2 regions of the Paenibacillus cucumis (ex Kampfer et al. 2016) genome follow, and region 1 is predicted to be linked to the other one. Evidence: a T-box and tRNA genes for the amino acid it is inferred to sense, from the RefSeq annotation. Region 1 holds a T-box; the other holds one or more tRNA genes.
What was found. A T-box is a leader RNA that pairs with one kind of tRNA and senses whether it is charged. The one in region 1 lies ahead of H7T88_RS02135 (valine--tRNA ligase), so its partner is inferred to be a tRNA-Val.
Positions count from the first base shown of each region.

Region 1 (8,603 bases):
GATTAGACGCGTAATATCTCGGGAAGTTTCGTTGAGGCGGTGCAAAATCCAATAATCCGCTGTTCCAAGCTCACCGCTGATGTCACGATCTTCATAAGTGAAACCTTCCAGATTCATCAACGCAAAGCGGGAAGCATTCCAGATTTTGTTGGCGAAGTTACGAGCCTGCTCGACCCGCTCCCAGCGGAAACGCAAATCCTGTCCCGGAGTACTGCTGGTCGAGATCATGTAACGCATCGCATCTGCACCGTACTTCTCGATAACATCCAGCGGATCTACACCGTTCCCAAGAGACTTGGACATCTTACGTCCATCAGCGTCACGTACAAGACCATGCATCAGTACATCCTTGAACGGAATTTCATCCGTAAATTCCAGAGCAGTGAAGATCATACGCGCCACCCAGAAATAAATGATGTCATAACCTGTAACGAGTACATTTGTTGGATAATAACGCTGCAGATCATCTGTATTTTCAGGCCAGCCCAATGTAGAGAACGGCCATAGTGCCGAGCTAAACCACGTATCCAGAACGTCCTCATCCTGTTTCAGCTTGCGCCCTGCATATTCAGGCAATGTTGTTGGATCTTCTGCGGATACAATCACTTCACCTGTTTCTTCATCGTACCAAGCAGGAATACGATGTCCCCACCACAGTTGACGGGAAATACACCAGTCACGAACGTTTTCAATCCAGTTCAGATACGTTTTCTCAAAACGATCCGGAACAAAGTTAACCCCTTCGCCGCTTTGCTGCTTTTTGATTGCTCTCTCCGCGAGTGGTTTCATCTCTACGAACCATTGTGTGGACAAGTAAGGCTCCACTACTGCTCCGGTGCGCTCACTGTGTCCAACCTGGTGCATATGATCTTCAATATTAATCAGGACACCTTGTTCTTTCAGATCAGCCACGATCTGTTTGCGGCATTCGCTACGATCCAGCCCCTGATATTTGCCAGCTTCCGCATTCATTGTTCCACTTTCATCCATAACGGTAATTTGAGGCAAGTCATGACGTAAACCTACTTCAAAGTCATTCGGATCATGCGCAGGTGTGATTTTCACTGCACCGCTACCGAACTCTTTGTCTACGTAGTCATCCGCAATGACTGGAATCTCACGACCGATGATTGGCAATACGAGTGTTTTACCGATCATGTCTGCATAACGTTCATCTTTAGGATGAACGGCAACAGCAGAATCACCCAGCATCGTTTCCGGACGTGTCGTTGCCACAGTAATGTGACCACTCCCGTCTTTGAGCGGATAACGTAGATGATAGAGATGACCCTGAACTTCCTTATATTCAACCTCAATATCCGAGAGCGCAGTACGATTCACCGGATCCCAGTTAATGATACGTTTACCGCGATAAATAAGACCTTTCTCATATAACTGCACAAATACTTTACGCACCGCTTTGGATAGACCTTCATCCAGCGTAAAACGTTCACGGGAGTAGTCGAGAGACAGACCCATTTTGCCCCATTGCTGACGAATGGTTGTAGCGTACTGGTCTTTCCAATCCCAGACTTTCTCCAGAAACTTCTCACGTCCCAGATCATAACGCGTCAATCCATCTTCACGCAGCTTCTGTTCCACTTTCGTCTGAGTCGCAATACCTGCGTGGTCGGAACCTGGCAACCAAAGTGCGTCATAACCCTGCATCCGTTTTGTACGAATGAGGATATCCTGCAGGGTAAAGTCAAGTGCATGACCAATGTGAAGCATACCTGTTACGTTCGGTGGTGGAATTACAATGGTATATGGCTCGGCATCCTTGCGTTTACCCGCTTGGAAATACCCGCGCTCCGTCCAGGTGGAGTACCATTTATCTTCTGCCGCCTTCGGATCGTAAGTCGTCGGCATTTCAGTTGTTGCTTTTTTTTGTTCAGACATGTTTCATTCCTCCGTTACGTCATCTTCATCGCTAAAAAAACAAAAAAACCTTTCATCCATCAAAGGACGAAAGGTTAGCTTTCGCGGTACCACCTTTGTTTCACGCTGATAACAGAGATCATGGTTCATGCTCTCAATCGGACGGCGTGACACTTCAAGCAGATAACGGCTGCGACCGGCCTATCCTACCTCCGAGGTTAATGATTGTATTACATCCACCTCCAGTACTCAAACAGGCAACTCCCGGGCGACTTCGATCAGTTGGTTCCTGCGGAATCTCACAGCGCATCGATCCCACTCTCTGAAAGGTCATACTGTCTACTACTCCCGATCCACGTCATTATTCAAAAAATCCTAAACACATCATACCTTGCTCGTGCGTGATAGTCAACCTGACAACAGCGGAACGAGGTTATTAGATAACCAAAATGTTCAAAAACAGGTACAACCCGCAATTCCTATGAGGAATTACGGGCTGTTTTATAGGATACGGTATCCTGAACCTAGTGACTAAGGAATGTATAGAATCTGTCCTTCTTCAACAACCTGTTCAGTTAATCGATTATATAACTGAAGCTCCCTGGTGCTAAGCTGATATCTGTCTGCAATGGCATCGAGTGTTTCTTCGCGCTGTACGATGCACAGCTTGACTTTGCGGAATGGCGTCTGATCCACAATCGTACCCAGGAACAGATTTTTCCATTCTACATCTTCTGCCTGACGATCCTCTTCCGAAACAACTCCATCTGAAACCTCCTCACTGCGTTCACCCTCAACTTCACGGACGGCCCGGCCGGATGATAACAGGGAAGAAATGCCCACGCCTTCTTCTTCTCTTCGTGACGATTCTTTCTTGCTACCAAAAGCAACCTTAAGCTCTGGCTTGTCTTCCGCCTCAGCTATTGCCTCAGGGAGGAATTCCTCATTCTGTAACAGCGAGGCTTCCTCTGCCACTTCCAGTGAAGGCCGATCTTCTTCGGGCTGAGCCGGTTCAGATCCAGCAAATACATCTTGCCAGTTCTCGGTCTGCGGCTGTGCCACAGCATTCGAAATGAACTGCTCTTCTTGCGAACCACTTGACCGCGCTTCTTCAAAGTGCCATACCTCAGGCGTGGTCTCTTCAAGAGGTTTCCAAGCTGCTTCAGAACGCGCCTGCTCAGAAGCCTCTGAACTCCATAATCCTGAATTTTCGGATACACTATTTACCGAAGGTTCAGACCATGCTGAGGCTTCATCTTCTATCGGAAGCAATGGCTCCGCTTCAGGATAAGAAGCTAGTCTGTCAGCCGTTTCAGCCATGAATGACGAGATTGGAGAAGGGACTTCATGCATTTCATGTGATGCCTGTGATGGTACAATCCCCTCATCTGAATCAGGCAATCTATTTTCATCCGATTCATCCGTTGAAGCAACATCAGATGGTAGTGGCTCGGCAGATGACTGGTTCCAGTAGGCTTGCGATAGTTCTTCATACCCTGATTGCTGTTCACTTCTTGGCGACAAATCAGCAGATTCCGGAGAACCATATGCAACAAGCTCAGCCGCATTCGCCAGCTCTTGCTCTTCGTTACGCAACCCGGCTTGTTCCGACAGCTCCAACAGCTCGGACTGCTCTGTCTGACTCAATTCGTTCTCTCTGCTGTCAGGCTGAGCCTCGGGGGAATGAACAACCGTGAATTCATCTGCCGACCACACTTGTGGCTCCTCGACCGGGAAACCTTCAATCCCTCGCAGGGACAATACACCTGTAATGTTCAGACTTCGACTGGATAACAGGTCTACATCAAAATTTTCAATCTCGATTGAAATATCATCAATGGATCTAACCCGGTTCAATGGCACGGTAATTTCGACTGGAATAAAATGCTTTAATTCCTCCGAATCCTCGCTCTCCCCCCGGTATGTTCCTGTAAGTAGCAGATGCCCCCTCAAGGTGGCATGGTCGTCCTGTCCAATCACCTGAATACGCGGATAGAGTTCAATTTCCTCCAATTCCTCAATGGCAGGCACTCCCTCAGACAAATGAACGCGCTCATAAATATCGAACCGCAAACCGTATGGTTGATTCAACAAAGGTGGCGTCCTCCTTTCGGCATATGTTCACCATGATCCTTCTCATGGGACTGATCCATGGTCCAATCCTTCGTTACCCATCTATATGCCTGAACTAGGGTGGGCATGCCACCTTTGTTAAAAAAGCCCGTTCTGTTTGCTACACTTTTTAAACACCTTAGAAAGCCAAAAACAAAAAAACAGACCCAGTAAATCAGGTCTGTCCTTCTACGCTATGACTCTCCCTCGCTGCCAATTGTTCAAAATCCGCTGGCCAGGGGTCTTGTACTTCAATTAAGGCTCCGGTTAATGGATGGTTAAAGCTCAGCACTTCGCCATGCAATGCCTGCCTGCCTATGATGTCCGAACGCCCCCCGTACAGTTTGTCACCGACAAGAGGGTAGCCAGCATAGCTGAGATGCACGCGAATCTGGTGTGTACGCCCTGTTTCCAGCTTCAGACGTACCAGCGTTGCCCTCTCCCATACATGCACGATGTCCACATGAGTAATTGCATCCTGGCCTCCTTCGGAGACACGTCTGCGTTGCTTGTGGTGCCTGTCCTTACCAATCGGCGCATCAATCTTGCGGAGATCACTGGGTACTTGTCCGCCTGTGATAGCAACATACTGACGATCAATTGCTTTGAGACGCATCGCTTCATCCAGTTTCGCGAGCGCAAAAGCATTTTTGGCATATAAAACAGGACCGGTCGTATCTTCATCCAGACGATGAACATGACGTACACTGGTCTCGATCCCATTGATCTCATAATACGAAGCTACCGCATGATCCAGCGTAACGACCTGTTCTTCACGACTTCCATCCGGATGAAGCTTCATACCGGCCGGTTTGTGCACGACGAGACAGAAATCATCCTCATACAATACATCCAGATCAGCCCAGCGTGTCTCCACACCCAGCGGTTGCACAGCAAAAAGGGCCAGCCGAAGCCGGTCCCCTGCTAGCTGTACTCCCTGGGTTGCCTTGAGCTGACGCAGCAACTTCTCCGGGAACTTGAGTTCAGACAGGAGCCACTGTTCAGCAGCAGCTTGTCTGTCCTCTTTTCCAGTCACCGCCTTGCCTGGCATCAGCTCAAGCCATTGACCGCGACGTTTCCAGCTTTTTATACTCATAGCGACTGCAAAGCCTTACGGTTGGCCTCAATGGTATCCTCGATATCCTGCTCCGTATGCACACCGGACACAAACATCCCTTCATACTGGGACGGCGCCACGCTAACGCCTTGATCAATCATCGCTGCAAAATAACGGCGGAACTGATCCAGGTTGCTTTCTTTGGCAATATCATAATTCGTTACCGGTACAGCACTGAAGAATGGGCACACCATTGAACCGACACGGTTAATTGTTACCGCCACACCTGCTTCTGCTGCATTTTTCTCGAATCCAGCCTGCAAACGTGCAGACAACATCTCCAAACGATCATAAACTTCCGGTGTCAAAAGTCTCAGCGTCGTATAACCTGCAGCCATAGCCAGCGGATTACCACTTAGTGTACCCGCCTGATAGATTGGGCCTGTCGGCGCAATCTGTTCCATCAGATCCCGGCGACCGCCATATGCTCCTACAGGAAGACCGCCGCCGATAACTTTACCCAGACACGTTAAATCCGGTGTAACGCCAAAACGACCTTGTGCACAGTGAAGTCCTACACGGAAACCCGTCATCACCTCATCAAAGATGAGCAGGCTTCCATACTCCGTAGTCACACTACGCAATCCTTCCAGAAAACCGGCAGCTGGAGGTACGACACCCATATTGCCAGCAACTGGCTCCACGATTACACCCGCAATTTCTTCTCCGTATCGTTCAAAGGCAAGACGCACGGACTGCAAATCATTGTAAGGAACCGTAATTGTATTCACGGCCACACCTTCGGGCACTCCAGGACTGTCCGGCAGTCCAAGGGTGGCTACCCCTGATCCAGCTTTGATCAGCAAACTGTCGGCATGGCCATGGTAGGAACCTTCAAATTTCAAAATTTTACTACGTCCCGTTGACCCGCGTGCCAATCGAATGGCACTCATCGTTGCTTCCGTACCGGAATTCACCATGCGCACGATATCGATGGAAGGCACACGCTCGCACACCAGCTTTGCCATCTCTGTCTCAAGCAGGGTTGGTGCACCGAAACTTGTGCCCTTAAGAGCTGTCTCCCGGAGTGCTTCCACAACTTCAGGATGAGCATGTCCCATAATCAGCGGGCCCCATGAACCTACGTAATCAATGAACGCATTGCCATCAATATCGTAAATTTTGGAGCCCTCACCGCGTTCGGCATAGATCGGTGTGAGTCCGACAGATTTGAATGCCCGAACCGGACTATTCACTCCTCCAGGTATGTACTGCTTGGCTTCCTCAAATGCGCTGCGTGAGCGCTCATCATTGCGACGATTGCCTTGTTGTGCAGTCAATGAACATCCTCCTTAATATAAAGACCTCGCTTGCAGAGAGACTGATGCATTTAATGACTAGATAAGTTGAACTCAAGCTGCCCTCTCCGTTTCAGTGTAAATGATCTGTTCAACTTACATAGTCTGCCGCACCACTCTCTAAAAAAGCAAGGTCTATAGGTTTTATTGGCATAGATAAAGAACATATATGGTTACTCGTTGGTAGTCATTGGTTTACTTTTCAGCCAGCCATCTTGATGCATCTTTGGCGTAATACGTAATAATCATATCTGCCCCGGCACGTTTCATGCTGAGCAAGATTTCCATGGCCACCTTTTTCTCATCAATCCATCCTTGAATTGCGGCCGCCTTCACCATTGCATACTCCCCGCTTACATTATAAGCAACGAGCGGAAGATCAAACTGATCCTTGATGGTACGCATAATATCGAGATAGGAAAGTGATGGTTTCACCATCAGCATGTCCGCTCCCTCCAGCACATCCGTTTCCGCTTCGCGCAACGCTTCTCGAGCATTCGCCGGGTCCATCTGATAGGATTTCCGGTCTCCGAATTGCGGTGTGGAATCTGCTGCTTCACGGAATGGGCCATAAAATGCTGAAGCGTATTTGACGGAATAAGACATAATCGGAATATGATTAAATCCATTCTCATCCAGCCCTGCACGAATAGCCTGTACAAATCCATCCATCATATTTGACGGTGCAATAATATCTGCGCCTGCCTTCGCTTGCGATACGGCTGTTTTCACCAGCAGTTCCAAGGACTCGTCATTCAGAACATCACCGCAGATATGTCCATCAATCTCCGTAGTGTGCACCATTCCGCAGTGACCATGATCGGTGAATTCACATAGACAAGTGTCTGCAATCACCAGCAATTCGGGATACCAGGATTTGATCAATCTCGTCGCTTCCTGCACAATGCCATCCTCTGCAAAACCGGATGAACCTACACTGTCTTTTGTTTCCGGAATCCCGAACAGCAGTACAGCCGGAATGCCAAGCTCTGCTATTTCCGTGACTTCTTCCTGCAGACGGTCCAGCGAGAAACGGAATACACCCGGCATCGATTTAATCTCGGACTTTACATTTTCACCGTATGTGACATAGATCGGTTGAATAAAATCATCCACAGTCAAGTGTGTCTCTCTTACCATGTTGCGAATACCTGCCGATTGACGTAAACGGCGATGACGTACGATTGGAAAACCCATCTATCTTTTACCTCCTAAAATTTCATTTTGTAAAAAGGGAAGCGCGCTGGTTCTTCTCGAATTCAGCACGCTTCATATGTTCAGCCGAAGCTAGTCCAACTTAATTGTTGACAATACCGACACTGCCAGCACGTTTCCACTCACACAAAACATCGATCAAGCTAGTCATTGTCGCTTCTTTCGCCATAAGAGTAACCTCCAGTCCAACAGCCTCCGCAGTCTTCGCGGTAACCGGACCAATACAAGCAACCTCTACTCCCTTCAGCAACGGCAACGGATCTTCCACACCCATTCGTTTCAGCATCTTCATGAAGTTTTTCACGGTGGATGAGCTTGTAAAGGTCACTGCATGAATACCGCCCTCTTCAAGAAGCTTAAGTAATTCGTCATCATCCTCACCTGCAAGAATGGTGTCATAGATGATCGCCTCGGTAACGTGCAGTCCGCGTGCTGACAATTGCTCCGGCAACCACGACCGTGCGAGATCACCGTGTGGAATCAGCACGGTCTGGCCTGCCTTCAACTCACTTTCAAATGCTTCGAGCATGCCTTCTGCCTGAAAAGGCCCTTTGACAACTTCGGGTGCAATACCGTGCTTGCGCAGTGCTTCTGCCGTAGATGGTCCTACTGCTGCAATTCTCGCCTGATGAAGTGAGCGAATGTCCTTACCTTCGTTTTCCAGATGACGGAAGAAAAACTCCACGCCATTGACACTTGTGAAAAAGACCCAATCAAACGTATTTAACGCATGCAGTGCATCTTTGACACTTTGTTTGGAGGATTCACTAGACGGCATAACCGTCTCAATGACTGGGAACTCATAGGGTTCACCACCGAGTTCTTCAATGCGATTCACCAGTTCACTCGCCTGACTGCGAGCACGGGTAACCAGAATTCGTTTGCCAAACAGCGGCAGCACCTCTGCCCATTTCAATTGCTCCCGCTGGTTGACCACATCTCCAACAACGATGACAGCTGGTGGCTGAAAATTCGCCGCAATG
Region 1 is NZ_JACLIC010000004.1:16,903-25,505, reverse strand. Features, by position in the region: gene H7T88_RS02135 (valine--tRNA ligase) at 1-1,899, opposite strand, end outside; T-box leader at 1,959-2,243, opposite strand; gene H7T88_RS02130 (LysM peptidoglycan-binding domain-containing protein) at 2,410-3,972, opposite strand; gene H7T88_RS02125 (RluA family pseudouridine synthase) at 4,166-5,086, opposite strand; gene hemL (glutamate-1-semialdehyde 2,1-aminomutase) at 5,083-6,387, opposite strand; gene hemB (porphobilinogen synthase) at 6,601-7,602, opposite strand; gene cobA (uroporphyrinogen-III C-methyltransferase) at 7,703-8,603, opposite strand, start outside.

Region 2 (8,603 bases), on a different contig from region 1:
AGGAATACAGCTATGCGAAATGAATTGTATTTCAGATAATGATCCGTCTGATGGAAGGGTCTTTGAGAGTTGTTTTATATGCATATAGAAATACAATGTGATCACTTGAAGAAACGGCGAAAGTTATGAACCTTACTAAGATACTTTTAAAAGAGTTGCAGGGTAGTTTAAAAGAACTTTCGTTTGAGTTTGAGGGTTCTTCTAATCCTTGGGTTTTTGTTAGATCTAGAGAAGGATATGTTCAAGAATATATTGAGATTGATAAAAGCAATTGGGAATCCAATGCAATCCGCTGTACCTTTCAAACAGGTTCGAAATCTGTAAGTAGCACTAAGCTTGAGAGGCATCAAGTAAATGAGTGGTACGTATATCAAGATAAAGAAGAACTAAGAAGTGTTTTTAAACATTTTCTAGAAATTATAGAACAATTTGCATTACCTTGGTTTGCTAAAAATACAGAATTCATTCCACCTGCTGCGCCCAATTATTTAGAGGAAAACTGGAGAAATTCTATTGAAGATTTTGTAAATAAAAATAAACTTAATCTGCATAGCTCGGAGAGCATTGAGATATTGGATCAGCTTGTTATAAAAGGACTTGTGGAAGATGAAATTTATAATATTAGTTATTGTTTTGGTGAAATAATCAGGAATCAATTCGGTGGGCAATGGATATATGACGCAGAAAAAGGGCCGAGAGTATATAACATGGGTGGTATTCCTGCGTTTAAGCGTTGGCCTCATACATTAGTGAATAATGTGATTAAAGAGAAAAATCTGTCACTAAAGAGATATTTCGAAGATATTGCATATGTATTAGAAGGTTGAAGGATAATTATTTGGCTGAAATGAGTTGATTTTATGTATGAAAAAATGATAGCTCCTTTCGAAGTGGTACCCTTTGAGCTTATGACAAAATTAGAAGCTAGGACTTATCTTGGGTGGTTTACTTCTGAGATTCCAAAAAGAATAGAAGTACTTAGAGCCTTTTACCATGAGACGACAGGTTCATCTCCAAATGACTTGGACTTATCAGAAAAATCTTTAGGGATTTTATGGAGATGGTTTATTCCTCAAATTACGATGGTCCCAAAGACGGCGGAAGAATTGGAAGAAGAAATTAGTATGACACCCGAATGGTTAAGAGATGAGGTGCTAAAAGAAAATTCTAAAAAGTTCAGTGAAGAAACTAGTTCAATCATTATTGATATAGGAATATATTTTGGTACTGTTTTTATTAATTTATTTTCTAGCCTTGACTGGGGAGTAGTTCATACGCCTAAAAATTATGTATATGTGAACCGCCCAGTTATTAAAGGGTTTGGGAAAGTAGAAATGAATCCAATTGCAATTGTTTATAATATCTCTCTGAGATATTTAAGAAACAGAAGTAATGAAAGACAATTAATTGATGTATTTAATGTTTGGAAGGAATATTTATAATGTATTAGCCAATGCTCCATCATCGTTCATAACGCTTCGTATTTTGAAGAAAGTTACCAACTAAGGTAAGTTTCGCTTGAGTTTGATGTTCTCGGAACGTTCACACCATTTTAAAGGAGTTTATATAATAGATGATCATGATCAATCGGTATTCGTTAGTTGATGATAAGAGTGGTATGACTATTGGAAAATCCTTGGATTTGGTTGGGTTGACTGGAAACTTTATCGAGACCGTAGGTGATGAGGACTTTCATAAAGTAACGCTAGTTCATTTTCAATATAATGATGAGTTTGTAGCATACTGTAAGGAGAAAAAAATGAGTGTTAACAACATAGAGATCACTATTCTTGATCACGAAGAAAAGCCAATGGGATCATATTATTTTTTTCTCAGAGAACCTCTTTCATATAATCGATTTACAGAATTTAATGAAGTTTTAACACAGTTTGAACTGGTTGGGGATTTGTACCAAGTGGCAACAGAAGAGAGTATACTCATTTGGAATATGCGAAGAAAACCTCTAGCTAAAACGAACGAATGGGTAGGACTATCTCTAGAACAACGAATTGGATGGCTAGAAGTTGCCCGATTATATCGAGGAACCCAGCTTCATTCTCAGGAGCGACAGAATGGCATATATCACATGGATGCGACTAACATCGAGGACTCCGCTTCTTTTTATTGTGCATTAGGTGAGGCAGTTAACGGTCCAGGGGGATACTATGGATTTAACTTGGATAGTTTGTCCGACTGCTTATGTGGTGGATTTGGAGCCATAGCACCATTCGTAATTATTCTTCAAAATGTAGATCATGAAAGGTGTTCAAATGAGGGTTATTTTCAACAGTTAAAAGAAGTGCTAGCGGATGGAAATGTAACGTTAGTCTTTAGTTGATCTTATAAGAATCATGGGTAATCTGATCAAAAATAGATAGTAAATAAATAGTACATAAATAGAGAGGTTGTTCATGAATAATTACTATTTCTCATTCCCCATAGATAAAAGCCGGGCTCAAAAAGCGATTGAGATTATCCGTGTATTTTATGCGCATCCATTCCCAATCGGAATTGTTATATACCAGGACTCGTATGAAATTACACAGAAGTTAGGCCGGAAGTATGACACTGTGCTTCAGACAAGAATGTTGCCTTTCAAAGAACTTACAACGCGGACGGGACAAGTGGATTGTTTCATCATTCAAAATGCCCATGAGATTGAATTTTTTGTTCAACATGAAGGTTGTGCTGTTAACGTTATTGTGTTCGATCCTCTCCCAGATGGAGAGCGGGCAATAAAATATGGATTCCGGATATTTGAGAATGTTGAATACTACGAATTTTCTATTGCTGGATTGGAAGAAGCGCAGTTTCAAGAGCTGGCAATGGAATTGAATCGGATTCACGGAGTGGAACAGCTACATGAAGATTAGGAGAGGTTAGTTATGGAGACTTTAGCGTGGATTCAACACAGGTATGATCAGAACTGTGATGGAGAATGGGAGCATGTGTATGGTGTGAAAATTCAAACGATCGATAATCCGGGCTGGTATGCCGGAATTTCCTGAGGAATAACGAATGAATATCAGAACGATGTTACCTAAAGATAAATTTGATGTCGAATCCGTAGAGAAACTTGCCAAACGGAGTAACGACGAACTTAGAGATATTTTACCCGAAATTATGGAGTGGTTGCAGGATGGGAATTAGCCGATTTCGAAGCCGTGGAGGATTTGCTGTTAAGATTCGGAGACGAATTGATTCCTCACATTCAATATGTATTTCAAACAAGAGACTCTACTTGGGAATATTTTATGCTAACAGGCCTAATCTCCCGATTACCCTCAGAATGTCTTCGTATGTTAAAATCTGATCTGAAAAGAATATTAGAGCACCCTACAGATAGCGAATTACTTGAGGAGATGGATGAAATTATCATCCCTTTGCTTAACAAGATATAGTCGTGAAATCGGTGCGTTTGTCCGAAAATTGCTTGTTAATGAGTTAACTACATACTCAATTTATTTATTTATTCAAAAGGCCCTCAGACCTTTACTGCATTCAAACAGTGGAGTTTGAGGGCTTTTTTCATATAGGCCAACTACAACCTGCTCCTTAATCCACAATATTCCCCGCCATCTTCAGACGACGTGCAATCTCTTTGAAGTCTTCATGAGAGATGCCTGGCGCAAATTCTTCTTCCACCGCCGGAGCTTCTGGAATAGGGAAGCCTTGAGGAATGCCCTGAATGACCTCTAGAGGTTTTCCATCTTCGGGATGCGTGCCTTTCCAGATCTGGTCGATGGCATTGAAGTCTTTATCACTATAGGTGTACAGCTTGGTGTGTACGCCTTTTTCTTCGTATTTACGAGCCTCGTTGAAGGCTTTGTTATCCAGAGAAGGGATCGGGATCAGTTTGGTCACATTGACACCTGTTGCAATTTCAATCGCTTTAGCATAAGCCACCACATGTACACCTCCGCGCACGAGCAGGAAACCAACAACTTCGCGGACGGCAGGATGATCCGTCATTTCGTATACTTTCATCTTGTGCGTACGTGCCCCACATTCGAGGAAGAAATTATGCAACAAATCCTCTACCAGATTGCCACTGTTGAAGACATTGGCACCTGTCCACGGATTACCCATCGAATCAAAAGGCATCGCGCCTTGTGCGCCTGCCAGGAAATGATACGAAAGTCTTGCATCCTTGACGGAACCCAGCGGTGTCTGATCAGGTTCTTTATATTCGGTTGATCCTCGGAGACAATGATTGATCCCATGGGATACCAGTTCAACATGTCCCAATTCTTCGGCCGTAATACTCATGACGAGGTCGTAGAAAGGCTTCAGTTTTTCTTTGGAGCGAAAATTAAAGGATTGGTAGAGATAGTTGTTCAGTGTGGACATTTCTCCAAATTTACCACCAAGCAATTCCTGTATAGCTGCTGCTGCATTGGGATCAGGCTTTTCGACGTTGGGAATTTCAATCAGAATTTCATCCAGACGTTTGAACATGCAGATATAACCTCCTTGAATATGGGATGAAAATGGACTCGGGCGGACGTTGGATTCAGCTTGGTCAGTCAAAGCCCATTACACGGTCTATGGATTTTTTAAACAGATAAACTATTAAATGGGTCTAAAGGGGCATGTAATATTTGCTACGCATGCTTGAAGGACGTGTTGAATGGTTCGTTTGGTATTTCCATTTTCACGAATATTATGTACAATCAGACAAGTTGTTTTAAGTGTTGCGTTGATCTTTGGTCATGGATTCGAAGTAGAAGGGGAGGAATACATATGAGATTTAGATGGATACATATCGTATGTTCAATAGTGAGTTTAATGATGATATTAACTTACATAAACAGTGCACATGTCGCAGCAAGCGGTGTGGGGAATGATGTTCAGGTGGATGAACAGACAAGGCAAATGCTTATGGAGAAGTATGGTTTAGAGCCTACAGAAGAGTCCCAGGCAGAGCGGCATTTACTTTCCGGGGATTGGGGGATGAGCTTCAGTAATATTTCCGAGGTTGATTCATTGGTTAAACTGATGCCGGTTGTTCCATTTTGGCTGTTGCCAGCGATCTGGATTTTTCGAATCTGGGTGTAAAATGCAATCCGAACGGGCACGATATCAGCAAACACATTCTCCCAAGGGGTGAAATGCATGAGAGTGCTTATGATAATGGTATTAACACTTGTTCTAGGTTTCGCAGGCATCTCAACGACCATTTCGGCAGCAAGCAGCAACATTCCGGATTATGCGAAATGGGGCATCATCGCCGTGAAGGAAACCCAAACGAAGTACAATGTCGACATTCTGGATTACAAACATATCGGCCGTTCGTCGCTTAGCGCGAATCAGTCCAGAGAGCAGTTCAAGCTGTGGGTTCGTGCCAAAGACGGCAAGCAATTTGCTGTTTATGTTAATGTGGATTTTAATCCGAATACGCAGCAGTTAAAAACAGTGCAATTTTCCGAATCAGATCGTCATTAATATTCGATCTTCACCAGATGAACCAGACTTCCGTCTTGCACCGGGTATGTCTGGTTTTTTTTTTCGAAATTCCTTTTTTTGTTATTGAATAAAGAACTTATGTTCGCATATAATAATGAATACAAACAAACGTTCTTATTGGAGGGATGATCATGCTAGGGAAATATGTTGGCCAGATGGTGGAGCTTGTGTACATGGATCGTGCGGGACAGATTACGCAGCGGCAGATCCGAATCAACAGCATGCGAGGCGGAGTAATTCGGGCATCTGATGGCATGGAAGGACTACCCCGGACTTTTCTGGAGCAGAATATTCTGGCATGGCGCCCTGTAACGGATCGGAACCGGAAGGGAGAACTGAAGTATGCTGAACGACTTTGAACGTAAAATATTGCGTATTATTGTCAACTATGCAGGTCAGCAGCGGCGAATTCCACGTATGGATGAACTGGAAACCAAGACAGGGCGCAACCCGGCCCACATCCGGGAGTCACTGCAGTCGCTTGAACAGAAAGGATATATCTCCTGGCCTCAACCGTCTACGATGGAAAACATACAGATTTTGCAGGCCTGGGAACAAGAAGCTAAGCCCGTGCGAAAAGCTCAACCTGCTGGCAATGCAGTAAAATATTTTACGGATTACTGATTCGTTGAGGAGCGAGTAGGTACGCCTAGGTGTAGCAGACTTCTGCAGAAGTTACAGCAAAAACGCCAATCCGTAAGGATTGGCGCTGTATAATGAATGCATTTATCAGAAATTCGGAAGCTGGTCAAGGTTGTTGGTCGGGTCGCCGTCGGCATCGCCGCGAATATACATTTCTCCATCCTTGCCTTTGAATACATTCACACCAGCGATTGTTCCAGCCTTCACTTCGTTCAGAGCTTGCTGATAATCCAGAATACGGCCTGTCGATGTCTGGAAGGCGGTCAAGTCACCGTCACCATTCTTTTGTACTGCTGTGAACGTTTCGCGTGTTGTCTGATCCATCATGTCACACTCTCCTTCTATGACCAAATGGGAATAGGTTTACCCTGTTAGCCTGTCCGAATTGGAGAGAAGTATGCATTCTTTACAACATTCCACATTTCGAGAATAGCTGTGTAATGTATGTAGTGCCTGTGTTGTGGAGTTGTTCTGTTGGACTACAGGCTTTTTCTCATACGGACATGTAGGATATCGGCATCGTAAAAAGGTTCTTCCGAAATCACTTCATAACCGAGTTTATCGTAAAATTTCTGCGCCTGACACTGGGCATCCAGGAGCGAATAGGTTAATCCAAGCTCACGAGCTAGCTCCTCCATCGCTAACAGCAGCACACGTCCATACCCGAACGAACGGTAGGACTCCAGTACAGCAATTCGCTGCATTTTGGCCGTATCTTTGCTGTAATAGATGAGACGCCCTGTGGCAACAGCCTGACCATCGGTATGAAGCAATACATGATGCACATCAGGACTGATAACATCGTATTCATCTATTTCGAGTTCTTCGGGCACTTGTTGCTCAATGACAAAAACCTGACGGCGAATCCCAAGAGCCTGCTTCAATTCTTCTTCTGTCGTGACATAACTAATTTCTGCTGCCAAATTCGATTCCTTCTTTCTGCTCCATGCGCACAAGTTCAGACTGCATTATACAAAAAAATGCTTTTCCTGTATAGTTAAGTTTGGTACATATTGGGACTTTGGAGGAGGAAGAGAGTCATGGGAATGGCGGCTATTATGACCATTACATTGCTTATGTCGGCGGGAATGATCGCTTTGTTATATTATGTGACCAAGAAGGCATACTCACGCAAATGGGATGAAGAAGAGTGAGTATGTACTTCTGATAAAGGCTCTAGATCTCATTCTGCTATTTAAGGCAAAAACTCACTGTTTCCCTGAGGGGAGTATACCTCTTGATTTACGGATTTGGAGTAGACGTCCATCCAGACAGGCAGCGATTCATTTTGTTGATTCGGTTGGTGCAATTGCTGAAATTGTACCGTATGCTCGTCCCGTTCCAGCCTGCAACCAGTCAAGGTACAGGCGAGAATGAGCAAAACAGCAACATGAGTAGCAGTGAGCTTCCAGTATTTATTCAGTTGTTTATTGTTATGGTGTGGATTAAGCGATTGGTCAGTATTTTTATTCATCATCACTATACATTCTCCTATTGCAGAATATTGTAAGCTTTCCATTATTGTGCTCCAATATGGATGATTTAAAACCAATTTAATGATTGACAATGAACACGTTTACTTGGTATGATACTGTTACTTCATTGGATTTTGATTTATATTGAGGCGTCAAATTGAATCAAAAATTGTAACTGTATATAATCTATTTAATGAAGGGCGATAGCTCAGCGGGAGAGCATTATCTTGACAGGGTAAGGGTCGTGGGTTCGATCCCCACTCGTCCTATACATAAAACAATATTTACAGCCGAGACAGCCCATAAACGGCTGTTTTTTGCTTTATCTTAATTGAAATGAAAAACTACTATCTAGAAAGATAACTGAATATGGTACGAACCAGAAGACTACCTACAAAAATATGGGGTGGTCTTTAATATATTTTATTGGTTTAATGCTATAATCGAAGTACTAGTTAATTGTAAAAGCAGTTATAGAGAGTTCTGAATATACAACAGAAAAAAGATATGGTGGTGAATCAATTGAAGCAAATTAAACGGGTTGCAACCCTATATCGCGTATCTACAAAAGGACAGTTGGATGGAAATGATATACCAATGCAGCAGCGAGCTTGTAGAAGAATGATTGAAAAGCAGGAGGGGTGGAAGTTAGTAAAAGAATATTCTGAAAGAGGAGTCTCAGGTTTCAAAGTATCTGCTTCCAACCGAGATGTAATTAAACAGGCTAAAGATGACGCTGAAAATGGATTATTCGATGTACTGCTAGTATTCATGTTTGATAGATTAGGTAGAAAAGATGATGAGACACCATTTGTACTTGAGTGGTTTGTAAACAGAGGAATTGAAATGTGGTCTGTAATAGAAGGGCAACAAAAAATTGAAGTAAATACAGATAGGGTGACTAACTATCTTAGATTCTGGCAGTCGAGCGGAGAAAGTAAAAGAACTTCTAATCGCGTGAACGAAAAGCATATGCAAATGGTGGAAGATGGCATATTTAGAGGTGGCGGTATACCATAT
Region 2 is NZ_JACLIC010000023.1:271,358-279,960, forward strand. Features, by position in the region: gene H7T88_RS14525 (hypothetical protein) at 1-39, shown strand, start outside; gene H7T88_RS14530 (hypothetical protein) at 126-827, shown strand; gene H7T88_RS14535 (hypothetical protein) at 861-1,442, shown strand; gene H7T88_RS14540 (barstar family protein) at 1,574-2,338, shown strand; gene H7T88_RS14545 (hypothetical protein) at 2,412-2,873, shown strand; gene H7T88_RS14550 (Imm53 family immunity protein) at 2,886-3,008, shown strand; gene H7T88_RS14555 (DUF5071 domain-containing protein) at 3,019-3,150, shown strand; gene H7T88_RS29180 (DUF5071 domain-containing protein) at 3,165-3,401, shown strand; gene H7T88_RS14565 (manganese catalase family protein) at 3,556-4,458, opposite strand; gene H7T88_RS14570 (hypothetical protein) at 4,744-5,058, shown strand; gene H7T88_RS14575 (DUF3889 domain-containing protein) at 5,128-5,445, shown strand; gene H7T88_RS14580 (hypothetical protein) at 5,598-5,825, shown strand; gene H7T88_RS14585 (LexA family transcriptional regulator) at 5,809-6,090, shown strand; gene H7T88_RS14590 (DUF3892 domain-containing protein) at 6,196-6,432, opposite strand; gene H7T88_RS14595 (GNAT family N-acetyltransferase) at 6,588-7,031, opposite strand; gene H7T88_RS14600 (hypothetical protein) at 7,304-7,585, opposite strand; tRNA gene H7T88_RS14605 (tRNA-Val) at 7,781-7,852, shown strand; gene H7T88_RS14610 (recombinase family protein) at 8,106-8,603, shown strand, end outside.
Region 2: it encodes a tRNA-Val, which carries the amino acid that the T-box ahead of H7T88_RS02135 (valine--tRNA ligase) is inferred to sense. The anticodon was not compared.